DNA from 3 places in the Dickeya chrysanthemi NCPPB 402 genome. Region 1 is predicted to be linked to each of the others. Evidence: predicted binding sites of a transcription regulator. Region 1 holds the regulator's gene; each other region holds the start of a gene.
What was found. Region 1 encodes LexA, which represses DNA repair genes until DNA is damaged. Its sites were predicted from a motif close to TNCTGTATGTACATACAGNA; they were not measured.
Positions count from the first base shown of each region.

Region 2: uvrB (excinuclease ABC subunit UvrB) is a predicted target of LexA. The motif match lies at 2,168-2,187, and genes of this name have one in related genera.
Region 3: mutH (DNA mismatch repair endonuclease MutH) is a predicted target of LexA. The motif match lies at 2,859-2,878, and genes of this name have one in related genera.

Region 1 covers NZ_CM001974.1:3,999,665-4,003,905, reverse strand. Annotated here, with positions in the region: gene plsB (glycerol-3-phosphate 1-O-acyltransferase PlsB) at 1-1,315, opposite strand, end outside; gene DCH402_RS17655 (diacylglycerol kinase) at 1,445-1,810, shown strand; gene lexA (transcriptional repressor LexA) at 1,920-2,531, shown strand; gene zur (zinc uptake transcriptional repressor Zur) at 2,780-3,289, opposite strand; gene DCH402_RS17640 (pirin family protein) at 3,469-4,176, opposite strand.
Region 2 covers NZ_CM001974.1:1,809,160-1,813,400, forward strand. Annotated here, with positions in the region: gene bioF (8-amino-7-oxononanoate synthase) at 1-141, shown strand, start outside; gene bioC (malonyl-ACP O-methyltransferase BioC) at 128-910, shown strand; gene bioD (dethiobiotin synthase) at 903-1,583, shown strand; gene uvrB (excinuclease ABC subunit UvrB) at 2,317-4,241, shown strand, end outside.
Region 3 covers NZ_CM001974.1:3,629,871-3,634,111, reverse strand. Annotated here, with positions in the region: gene DCH402_RS15970 (NADP(H)-dependent aldo-keto reductase) at 1-464, opposite strand, end outside; gene DCH402_RS15965 (YgdI/YgdR family lipoprotein) at 675-893, opposite strand; gene DCH402_RS15960 (TerC family protein) at 1,047-1,763, opposite strand; gene mutH (DNA mismatch repair endonuclease MutH) at 1,926-2,612, opposite strand; gene rppH (RNA pyrophosphohydrolase) at 3,384-3,911, shown strand; gene ptsP (phosphoenolpyruvate--protein phosphotransferase) at 3,926-4,241, shown strand, end outside.

The sequences.
Region 1 (4,241 bases):
CTTTCGCATAGGTACCGACTTCCATCACATGTTCATAACCGATGTAAATCGGTACCAACGTAATGGGTCGGGGACCGCCGCGCAACATCGCCTGAATCGTCATCGCCAGCGTGCCGGTTTTGGGTTCCAGCAAACGGCCGGTGCGGGAACGGCCGCCTTCGACAAAGTATTCCACCGAATAACCGCGGGTAAACAACTCGCCCAGATATTCGCGGAACAGGGTGGAATAGAGTTTATTGCCTTTGAACGTGCGTCGGATGAAAAAGGCGCCGAGGCGACGGAAAATCGGGCCGGCCGGCCAGAAGTTAAGGTTAATGCCGGCAGCGATATGCGGCGGCACCAAGCCTTGATGGTACAGCACGTATGAAAGCAGCAAATAGTCCATATGGCTGCGGTGGCAGGGAACATAGACGATTTCATGCCCGTCCTGCGCCAACTGGCGTACCCGTTCGGCATTATGCACGTTGATGCCCTGGTACAGGCGGTTCCAGGTCCAGCTCAGGACGCGATCGGATAACCTGACGGCTTCATAGGAGAAGTCTGCGGCAATCTCTTCCAGCAGGGCGATGGCATTTTGCTGGGCCTTATCATGGGAGATCTTCTTAACCCGCGCTTCGTCATCGATCGCTTTAGCGATGGCCCGTGAAGACAACAGCTTATTGAATAGCTCATGACGAACCGGCAAACGCGGGCCGATGGTTGCCAGCCGCAAACGGGAGAAGTGCATCCGCGCTACGCGCGCCAGTTTGTGAGCGATGGTTTTATCGGTGCCGTGCTCCGTCGCCATATAACGCAGCGAGACAGGCACCGAGAAACGTACGAAGCTGTCGCGGCCCAGCCATAACACTGCAAAAAATTTCTCAATACCGTTTAGCAGACGCAGGTGCGGCGTCCCCTGATTTTGTCCTTCGCGGCCGGGAGAGCGGCCAAACATGACGGAGACCGGCACCATCTGTATGTCGAGTTCCGGATTATTGCGATGCAGATCCAAATAATCGTGGAACAGTCTTATCGACTGCTGCTTGGGCACGTAGTAACGGAATAAACGCGGGCCATCATTGATAAAAACGTGGCTCGGCAAGGTTTTTCCGTCGATGTGCAGCGGCTGCAACGGATCGGGCAGACCAAACTCCAGACATTTTGTGCGCAGAGTCAGCAGGTCCGCCTTGGAGTTGTAAGGCAATACATAGAAAATCGGCCGCGTCGGATCCAGGCGTTGTTCATTAACGGGATCCTGTGGGATAACCTTACTTTTTACCAGTAATTTTAGTGGGAAATTCAGTAGTTTATAGTAAATTCTACGCCAACCTGACATAACAACCAGAAGCCTCTTGTTAGCAATGCGCGCCAAGGATACCAGAAACCCGACAGGATATCTGTGGTGATGAAACCATGGCTGCGCGTTAAAATCGTGGCCAATCAAAAATTAAAAGGCGGAGTAAGCATGAACAAAACAACCGGAATAACCCGCATTATCAAAGCAGCGGGTTATTCGCTGCAAGGATTGAAGCAGGCGTGGCGGCATGAAGCGGCATTTCGCCAGGAATCATTGCTCACGGTTGTCGCCGTTATTATTGCCTGCTGGCTTCCGGTTTCAATGGTGGAACGGTTGCTGTTAATCGGTTCTGTGGTGCTGATCGTGCTGTTTGAACTGGTGAATAGCGCCATCGAAGCGGTGGTGGATCGCGTCGGTATGGACTACCACGAGCTGTCGGGCCGGGCAAAAGATATTGGCTCGGCGGCAGTATTCGTCGCCTGCCTGTTGGCGGCGACGGTGTGGGGGGGAATACTGTGGAGTCATTTTGCGTGATGTTTTGCAGAATCGTAGAAAAATCCTCGCAATAGCCATATCACGGTTCCCATCGGCACTTTCCCTGTATATACTCACAGCGAAACTGTATAAACAAACAGGGGGCGGAATGAAAGCGCTAACAACCAGACAACAGCAGGTTTATGATCTGATTCGCGATCATATTTCACAAACCGGTATGCCGCCCACCCGGGCTGAAATTGCCAGTCAGCTTGGCTTTCGCTCGCCGAACGCCGCCGAAGAACATCTCAAGGCGCTGGCCCGTAAAGGCGTGATTGAAATTGTCACGGGCGCTTCCCGTGGTATCCGTCTATTGATGGAAGAAGAAGACCAGGGGCTGCCGCTCATCGGTCGCGTTGCCGCCGGCGAGCCGTTGTTGGCGCAGCAACATATTGAATGTCACTATCAGGTTGACCCGGCGATGTTCAAGCCGAGTGCGGATTTTCTGTTGCGGGTTAGCGGGATGTCGATGAAAGACATCGGTATTCTGGACGGCGATCTGCTGGCGGTGCATAAGACGCAGGATGTGCGTAACGGCCAGGTGGTGGTGGCGCGTATAGAAGATGAAGTGACGGTTAAACGGCTGAAGAAACAGGGTAATGTGGTACAACTGCTGGCGGAAAATAAAGATTTTGCGCCGATAGTGGTCGATTTACGCGAACAGAGTTTCTCCATCGAAGGGTTGGCGGTTGGCGTAATCCGCAACAGCGACTGGAGCTGACGCTTTGTTCCCGCCCTTGGTTGTCGCTGCTGTACATCGTCTACACCGGTGTTCACTCTGTCTGGATGGCACCTTAATCTCCCGGTTTTATCAGTAACTGGGCTGATGGTACCGAAAGGGTATTGATACAACGGAAGACGATGTGTCCAGGAGCGGAGGTATTCAGGGAGATAATGCATTCAGGATGAATAGTGTGAAGCAACGCTTCACACTCAGCGTTTTTTATATGTGTTCCGTTTTTCTTCGGTTCAGCGCTTTTTCACAATGATGCTGTGATCGTGATTACAACTATCCCGATGTTCGCAGGATTCCACTTTTTGGCATTCGCCGCATAAGCCGTGAGCTTCCACCACGCTGTGGCGCAGGGCAAAGCCCGCTTGTTTGGCCAGTTGATGCAGTGTTTCTTCCACACCTTCCGTCTGACGTTCCGTTACCTGCCCACAGCGATCGCAGATAAATAACGCCGACGTATGACTGTGCTCTTCAAAATGGTGGCACAGTACATAACTGTTGGTGGATTCCACCTTGTGGATAAAGCCTTGTTCCAGCAGAAAATCCAATGCGCGATACACCGTAGGCGGCTTGGCCTGAGGCTCGGAAACGCGGAGCAGGTCCAGCAGGTCATACGCGCTGATCGCACCGGGTTGCTGGGCCATCAAACGCAACACTTCCTGACGTTGGGGCGTCAGACGCACATTGCGTTGTTGGCAAAGCTGTTCAGCCTGGGCAACAAGTTTGTCCGGATTGGTTGAATCCATTGCAGTAACCCTGAAGCGAGTGTGAAATTATGTCGGCATATTATCATGACTGGATAAAAACACCGAGATAGCTGCCTCAAGGTTGCGCTGGCGCCCTGTTTCGTCATAAAACCCAGTACCATAGGGTAGTTTTCTGACGCATGGTCACCTTGCTGCATTCCGACGGGGTTTACCGCGAGCTAAACCACCAGATCGATCAGCAATACCCGTGCGGCGGTTTCCGCCTGGACAATAAGGCTGTTTTCCTGCTGAACGAAAGCGCCGTCGCCACAGTGCAATACACTCGGTATCGCCGCGGTATTCCCATTAATACGCAGCGAACCGTAAATCGATTGCAGGTAAGCACGGTTGCCATTCAGCGTCAGGTTCTGTTGTTCGCCTGCTGCCAGATTCAAATGATGGATCCAGACCTGTTGACGCAGATGGAGGGCATTGGCCGATTCATCCGGCGATGCCAGTAACTGATAAGGGCGCTCGTCTTCCAGCCTCAGCCGCTGCGTGCACTGGTTTTCCCGCGTAGGGCAGGCGTCCAGCCACAACTGTAGCCGGGTTAGTGGCGTATCATCGCTGATATTGTGTTCGCTGTAGCTGATATTGGGTTGAGTGGCGAGCAGAAGCGCTTCACCGGCTTTGACGCGGGTATGATTGCCGTTGCTGTCGCGGTATTCAGCGTGACCTTGCAGCACCACGTTCAGAATATCGACGCGGGGATAGGTCCTTGGCTGAAAAGAGGCACCTGGAGCCAGTACTTCCTGATTGAGGACCCGCAGCGAGGCAAAACCCAGGAGATCAGGATCAAAGTAATGACCGAAAGAAAATGTGTAGCGTGCCTGCAACCAGCCATAGTCAGCCTGGCCGCATTGTTCTGCTGCTCTGCTAATGATCATGGTATTCGACCCTGATAATTATTGATAAAGCGATAGTAATTGTCTGGACGATGGATTGTTAGCCA
Region 2 (4,241 bases), 2.2 Mb from region 1:
CGGACACAAGGGTTGTGGGTCAACGCTATTCGGCCGCCCACCGTGCCGCCGGGTACCGCTCGCTTGCGCATTACCCTGACTGCCAGCCATCAGCCGGAAGATATCGACCGTTTGCTGGAGGTGTTATATGACGCTGGCTAACCCTGATGTGCTATCGCCGGGCGCCCATAAACTGGCGATCGCCCGCGCGTTCGGCCGGGCCGCCTCCCATTACGACCGCTTCGCCGCCCTGCAACGCGAAAGCGGCGAACACCTGATGACACTGGTCGACGGCCATGCCGGCGGCGAACTGCTGGATGCCGGCTGCGGCACCGGTTATTTCAGCGCCCGCTGGCAGGCGGGCGGAAAACGGGTGACGGCGCTGGATCTGTCGACGGAAATGCTGGCGGTGGCGCGTCAGCGACGCTCGGCAACGCACTATCTTCAGGGCGATATCGAACACCTGCCGCTGGCGGATGGCTGTGTGGATATCAGTTTCAGTAATATGGCAATTCAGTGGTGCGATGATTTGTCCGCCGGGCTGGCCGAACTTTATCGAGTTACCCGACCAGGGGGGGTGATTGCCTTTTGTACGCTGGCGCAGGGCACGTTGGCTGAACTGGACGATGCCTGGCAGCGACTGGACGGATCCCGACGTATTAACCGCTTTTTGTCGCTGGAGACGATTGTCTCCGTCTGCCGTGGCTACCACGCCGAAATCTCGCTGGCGCCGGCGACCTGCCATTTTCCGGATGTACTGAGCCTGATGCGCTCGGTGAAAGGCGTCGGTGCGACCTGGCTACGGGATGGCCGCGAACACGGCGTGCTGAACCGTCGCCAATTGGCGGCGTTGGCGATGCACTACTGTCGCCACCCACAGGGGTATCCCCTGACCTATCAACGCGTTTTTGGAGTAATTTACCGTGACTGAACGTTGGTTCGTGACCGGAACCGATACCGAAGTGGGCAAGACCGTCGCCAGCGTGGCGTTGTTGCAGGCGGCCCGCCGCGCCGGATACCGCACTGCCGGTTATAAGCCGGTGGCGTCCGGCTGTGATGTCATGCCGCACGGCATCCGTAATAGCGATGCCTTACAGCTACAGGCCAACAGCGTGGTGGCATTACCGTATGAAGCGGTCAATCCACTGGCCTTTTTGGCGCCGACCTCGCCCCATATCGTCAGCGCCGAGGAAAACCGGCCGATTGCCTTTTCCACCCTCAGCGACGGCCTGCGCAGTCTGGCGCGTCAGGCCGACTGGGTGCTGGTGGAAGGGGCCGGCGGCTGGTTTACGCCGCTTTCCGGGCGGCAAACCTTCGCCGACTGGGTGCAGGAAGAAGCGTTGCCGGTGATTCTGGTTGTCGGCGTGAAGCTCGGATGCATCAACCACGCACTCTTGACGGCGCAGGCGGTACGGCATGCCGGATTACGTCTGGCAGGATGGGTCGCGAATGTGGTGCAGCCTCCCGGTCGCTATCACGCCGCCTATCTGCAAACGTTGCAGGAGAGCATTCCCGCGCCGTTGTTGGGTGAAATCCCGCATTTATCCGAGCCGTTTCAGCAGGATATTGGCGATTACTTAAACATCACTTTACTAAGAGGTTAACGAGTTTAAGTGAATGTTACGTGAGTGGCGGCTTTATCCCCTTTTCTGATTGAAATTGATAGAAAAAACCATCTTGAAAACTGCTGTCCGATCCACTGGGCCAGCAGTTTTCTTTTTGCTAAGTCTGTGTCATTTAGTACTTTTTTTTATAATAACCGGCCAGTCAAACGCGGAAATTTTGTTTAAAAGCAGCTTGTGCGCTTCTGACGGGGAAAGGTAACGAAAGACGCCAATACAGGGAGCGCGGGCGCTTGTGGGAGTTATCCACCATTTCTGTGGATAACCGTGTGCATTAGGGTTAGAAAAAACGCGCCAGCCAAGAGCCGGCGCGGGTTGCGCCTGGTTTGGCGCTAATCTCCGCTTTTTTGTTAAATCATTTAAAATCAATTATTTAATTAAAATCAAGTCACTTTTATTGCAACCGGCCTTGTTTGAATAAATCACCGGCACTGGTCAGTGCAGATAATTTGAGAAACGGTATTTCTGGGGATAAATGCGTCATTTTTTGCTGGATAGCCACATCACTCTGTGCTAGTCAACGAGGGCACGTGTTGGTGTGTGGTCAATGGTTAAGAATTACTTGATGCTGTTTTTATATCCAGTAATATGAGGCTGGCAAATCTGGCCGGGGATTTTCATACTAGGCTGTGTCTCTCCCTGCCGACAACGCCGGTCGATCCTGGCCGACGTTCGATGCGTGATTCCAACCGTTTTTTATCCGGGTGTCTTGCTCATGAGTAAAGAGTTCAAACTGCATTCTGCCTTCAAACCCGCCGGCGACCAGCCTGAGGCGATACGCCGTCTGAAAGAGGGGCTGGAGGACGGGCTGGCGCACCAGACGCTGCTGGGGGTCACGGGGTCCGGTAAGACGTTTACCGTCGCCAACGTGATTGCCGATCTCAACCGCCCAACCATGGTGCTGGCACCCAATAAAACACTGGCGGCGCAGCTGTATGGCGAGATGAAGGCGTTTTTCCCGGAGAATGCGGTGGAGTATTTCGTCTCTTACTACGATTACTACCAACCTGAAGCCTATGTGCCGAGCTCCGATACCTTTATCGAGAAGGATGCCTCGGTTAACGAACATATCGAACAGATGCGGTTGTCCGCCACCAAGGCGTTGCTGGAGCGGCGCGATGTAGTGGTGGTGGCGTCGGTGTCCGCTATTTACGGTCTGGGCGATCCGGACCTTTACCTGAAAATGATGCTGCACCTGACGCAGGGCATGCTGATTGACCAGCGTGCCATTCTGCGGCGGCTGGCGGAGCTACAGTACTCCCGCAACGATCAGGCGTTTGGGCGCGGTACGTTTCGGGTGCGCGGCGAGATCATCGATGTTTTCCCCGCCGAATCCGAAGATATTGCATTGCGGGTCGAGTTGTTCGACGAAGAGGTGGAGCGGTTGTCGCTGTTCGACCCGCTCACCGGCCACATCGTGCAGACGGTGCCGCGTTACACCATTTATCCCAAAACGCATTACGTTACGCCGCGCGAACGTATCCTGCAGGCGATGGAAGAGATCAAGGTCGAGCTGGCAGAGCGGCGTCAGGTATTGCTCGCCAACAATAAATTGCTGGAGGAGCAGCGGCTGGCGCAGCGTACTACCTTCGATCTGGAAATGATGAATGAGCTGGGCTATTGCTCCGGCATTGAAAACTACTCCCGCTTCCTGTCTGGCCGCGGGCCGGGCGAGCCGCCGCCAACGCTGTTCGACTACCTGCCGGCCGATGGTCTGTTGGTGATCGACGAATCCCACGTCACCATCCCGCAACTGGGCGGCATGTACCGTGGCGACCGGGCGCGTAAGGAAACGTTGGTGGAGTACGGGTTTCGCCTGCCGTCGGCGCTGGACAACCGGCCGATGAAATTTGAGGAATTTGAAGCGCTGGCGCCGCAAACCATTTATGTTTCGGCGACGCCGGGCAATTACGAGCTGGAAAAATCCGGCGGCGAGATAATCGATCAGGTAGTGCGGCCGACCGGCCTGTTGGATCCGCAACTGGAAGTGCGCCCGGTGACTACCCAGGTAGACGACTTGTTGTCGGAAATCCGCAAGCGTTCCGCCATCAATGAACGCGTGCTGGTCACCACGTTAACCAAGCGCATGGCGGAAGACTTGACCGAGTATCTGGAGGAACACGGCGAGCGGGTACGCTACCTGCACTCGGATATCGATACCGTAGAGCGGGTGGAGATCATTCGCGATTTGCGCTTGGGCGAGTTCGACGTGTTGGTGGGCATCAACCTGCTGCGTGAAGGGCTGGACATGCCGGAGGTGTCGCTGGTGGCGATTCTGGACGCCGATAAAGAAGGCTTCCTGCGTTCTGAACGCTCGCTGATTCAGACCATCGGCCGTGCGGCGCGTAACCTCAACGGCAAGGCAATTTTGTACGGCGATAAGATTACGCCGTCGATGGAGCGCGCCATCAACGAAACCCAACGTCGTCGCGAGAAACAGCAGGCGTACAACGAGCAACACGGCATCGTGCCGCAGGGTCTGAACAAGAAGATTGGCGATATTCTGCAGATTGGTCAGCCAACCCACGGCCGGGGGAAAGGGCGCGGCAAGAAAGCGGCGGAACCGGCGGCGCAGTATCAGCAACTGTCGCCGAAAGCGCTGGACCAGAAAATCCGCGAGCTGGAAAGCCAGATGCTGGC
Region 3 (4,241 bases), 370 kb from region 1:
ACGGCTGGTTTTTCGTTGGTGTACTGATAGTTCAGCTTGCCGAAGCTGTTGGTCTGGCGTTGCGGCCAGTGCAACTGATACAAGTCGATGTAGTCAGTGTTCAGACGTCTGAGGCTGTCATCCAGCGCGGCACGGATATTTTTTCGATCCAGCGCCTGCTGCGGGCGCAGGCTATTGTCATTGAGGCGTACCGGCCCGGCGACTTTGCTGGCGATGATCAGCTTTTCACGCCCGCCGCGGCTTTTCAGCCAGGAACCGATATAACTTTCCGTCAGCCCCTGCGTTTGTGGACGCGGCGGAACCGGGTAGATTTCCGCGGTATCAATCAGGTTAACGCCGGCGGCAACCGCTAAATCCAACTGGGCGTGGGCATCGGCCTCGCTGTTCTGTTCGCCAAAGGTCATGGTGCCCAGACCCAGCGTACTGACTTCCAAACTGCTGTGGGGAATACGGTGATAGAGCATTGCGGTTTCCTTTTTATTCTTCTGAGTAACTCGGGTGCGACGGCACCGCAATTTTGACTATAACCAAGCCGTGAGGAGGGGGGAAGGCTCTTTGTGCGGCAAGGTGGAGTATTAATGCGGGGAAAACGCGTTATTCCCCCGAAGACGGGGGAATAACGGGGGACGGGCTGAACGATCGCCCCATGTGGGGCAGTTGAGGGGAAACCGGACTTAACGCTCGATAACCTGCGAAACATTGTCGTTGTTGAGCTGGTGTTGCACACCGTCTTCATCAGTATAACTGAGCAGCCCGGTGGACGAATCCAACTGCGGCTTGCCTTTGGTCAATAGCATCTGTCCGTCTTTGGTGGCGATAACATAGTGGCTGGCACAGCCGGAGAGCAGGACGACAAAAGTCAGGGCAACGGCGGTTTTTATCCGAAATCGCATACTGAATTTACCTGTTATTTAGCAAAAAAACTGAACGTCTCTTCAGTCTAGCAAAGCGTGGTTTGGCTGGGATTAGGATTTATGGCAAAAAAATTAAAAAGATACGTAAGAATAGGGTAGGAAACGGCCGATTGACCGTTTCCCACCGGGGAATTACTGTTTTTTGGAGGATTTCTTGCCACGCATCAGGTTCAGCGCTTCTACTGACATGGAGAAGAACATGGCGAAGTAGATATAGCCTTTCGGAACATGAATATCGACGCTTTCCAGAATCAGCGTAAAGCCCACCAGAATCAGGAATGACAACGCCAGCATTTTTACCGAGGGGTGACGATCGACAAATTCGCCGATGGGGCGAGCGGAAAACATCATGACGCCGACGGCAATCACCACCGCAGCCATCATGATAAACAGATGGTCAGACAAACCCACGGCGGTAATGACCGAATCCAGACTGAAGATGATGTCCAGCAGCATAATCTGCACAATGGCGCCAAAGAAGGAATGTACCTGCGAAGTATGATCTTCCGAGCCGCCTTCAATGGTTTCATGAATTTCCTTGCTGGATTTCCAGATCAGGAACAGGCCGCCAAGGAACAGAATCAGGTCACGGGCGGAAATCTCCTGCCCGAATACGCTAAACAACGGATTGGTGAGCCTGATAACCCAGGCGATGGACGCCAGCAGGCCGAGACGCATCAGCATAGCGCCCATCAGGCCGATACGGCGAGCTTTGTTCTGCTGATGTTTGGGAAGCTTGGCGACGACCAGTGACAAAAAGATGATGTTGTCGATGCCAAGTACGATTTCCAGTATGGTGAGTGTTCCCAACGCTAACCAGGCATTGGGATCTGCGATCCAATCAAACATTATCTCAGTGCATCCTTAAACGAAACGTAAACGACTATTATCTCTGTCTTGCTACTGCGCAGGCAAGAGGATTTACAGCCGCCGGACTTCAGGCGGCAGGTGTGTTGGTTTTCCTGCAACCCGACGTATTTGGGGTACAGGCTGCGCTACGCCCTGTGGGCATTACAGCAGAAAATGCCGGGCCAGTAACGGCGTAGTGAAGGTTTTCTTCAGGTAAAAACCGCGCGGCAGCGTCAGAATCGGCTGTCCGTGTTCGCCAATCGCCTCGGTTAGCGCCCGGCTATTGGCGGCCTTTGGGCGCAACTGCAACACTTCGCCGTGGCGGGCGGTGATGCTTTCCACTTTGCCCAGCACGATCAAATCCATGAGTTCTTCCCAATCCTGTCGTAATTGCCGTTCTTCCTCCGGGCTGGGGCTCCATAACAGCGGCGCGCCGATTCGGCGTTCTCCCAGCGGGATGGGGCGCGAGCCTTCCACCGGGATCCACAGCACTCGGGTTAGCTTGCGGCGCACATGGCTGCTTTCCCAGGTTACGCCGCTGTTGCCGGTGAGCGGGGCGACGCAGACAAAGGTGGTTTCCAGCGGCCGTCCTTGTGCATCGACCGGGATGGTTTTCAATTCTACGCCGATATCGGGGAAATCCTGTTCCGGCTTGCTACCGGCGCTGGCGCCCAGAAAGCGTTCCAGCAGCACACCGATCCACCCTTTATCCCGTTTCAGGTTGGCAGGCAGCGGCAGTTCGGCAACGTGGGCCAGCTCCGCCAGCGAATAACCGGCCAGCGCCTGCGCCCGTAACAGCAAGGTCTGTTCACTGTCCGGCGGAGCCTGATGGGGCGTGGGTATCTGCATGGATTGCGTATCCGTTACTGGTAATCAGGGTGATTAAAAAAAATACAGCCATAACGGAGGATAACGTCAGGCATTCAGCTATTCAGGCGGAAAATAATAATAGCATGATTCTTTTATGATTTTTTTTCCTTTCACCGTTGTGAAAAAAGTGCCGCCGATTTTTGTTCATGATAAGACACCGACAATGAACAGGATTTTACACTATGTTATCCACAGATTTTTGGGATAACCGGGATAACTCAGGATTACTGTTTTGATTTACAGCCTTGACGGGCGCTGCTTTTGCTGGTTTAGCCGATTTTTTGGCTGGTTTTCCGTGGTTGCCTGTGGATAAAACCGGCGTAGTGCGATCTTTCGCCACTCTGAAAACGGCATTAAGTTCGGGCAGTAATGAGCGGTGGAGAACGCGGGGAAAAGCACGTTAATTGATTGAAAGGGAATGGCAATTTAGCGAGAGAGATCACGCTTACGTAAAAGTCGAAACGAGTTTTACGCACTTTTTCATGATGTTCTTCACAAAGATGTCCACAGAAAAAGTGAATAAAACGGCGTAATTGCCGCTCGAATGTTTATAACTTTGATCCTATCTGTGGGTTAACGATATTTTATCTAGAGAAAAGTGCGGGTAGCGACGCAGTGGGCCGGAACCGCCGATGTCTGTGCAATTGCCGCAAACGTATCAATAAAGGGATGTAAAGCGGGAGTTTACCGCCTGTCAGGAGTGTGAAACAATCGAGTCATCTTTGCATTCTAGTTTATCGAGGTAGTCCGGTGATCGACGATGATGGCTACCGCCCGAATGTTGGTATTGTAATTTGTAATCGGCAGGGCCAGGTATTGTGGGCCCGCCGCTACGGCCAGCACTCCTGGCAGTTTCCTCAAGGGGGAATTAACCCCGGAGAGAGCGCGGAACAGGCTATGTTCCGCGAACTGTTCGAGGAGGTGGGGCTGCGGAAAAAGGACGTTCGTATTCTGGCTTCCACCCGAAGCTGGTTACGCTATAAATTGCCAAAACGTTTGGTGCGTTGGGATACAAAACCGGTTTGTATCGGCCAAAAGCAGAAATGGTTTCTGCTACAGTTAATGTGTAATGAATCCGACATCAACATGCAAAGCAGCGGCACCCCGGAATTCGACGGATGGCGTTGGGTGAGCTACTGGTATCCGGTACGCCAGGTGGTGTCGTTCAAACGTGATGTTTACCGAAAGGTGATGAAGGAATTTGTCACCGCCGTGATGCAGCTACAGGAGAATTCGGCTACCCGAATGTCATCAGGAACCAGACGAAAACGAGGATAACCCGACACATCATGATGCTCACGCGACTGCGAGAAATTATTGAAAAGGTTGCAGCCGCGGCCCGGCTGAGTGATGCGTTAGACATTCTGGTGAATGAAACCTGTCTGGCGATGGATACGGAAGTCTGCTCCATCTATCTGGCTGATCACGATCGTCAATGTTATTACCTGATGGCGACGCGCGGGTTGAAAAAACCGCGCGGCCGTACGATTACGCTGGCGTTTGGCCAGGGGATTGTCGGGCTGGTCGGCGAGCGGGCCGAGCCTATCAATCTGGCCGATGCGCAAAGCCACCCCAGTTTCAAATTCATTCCGGCCGTACGCGAACAGC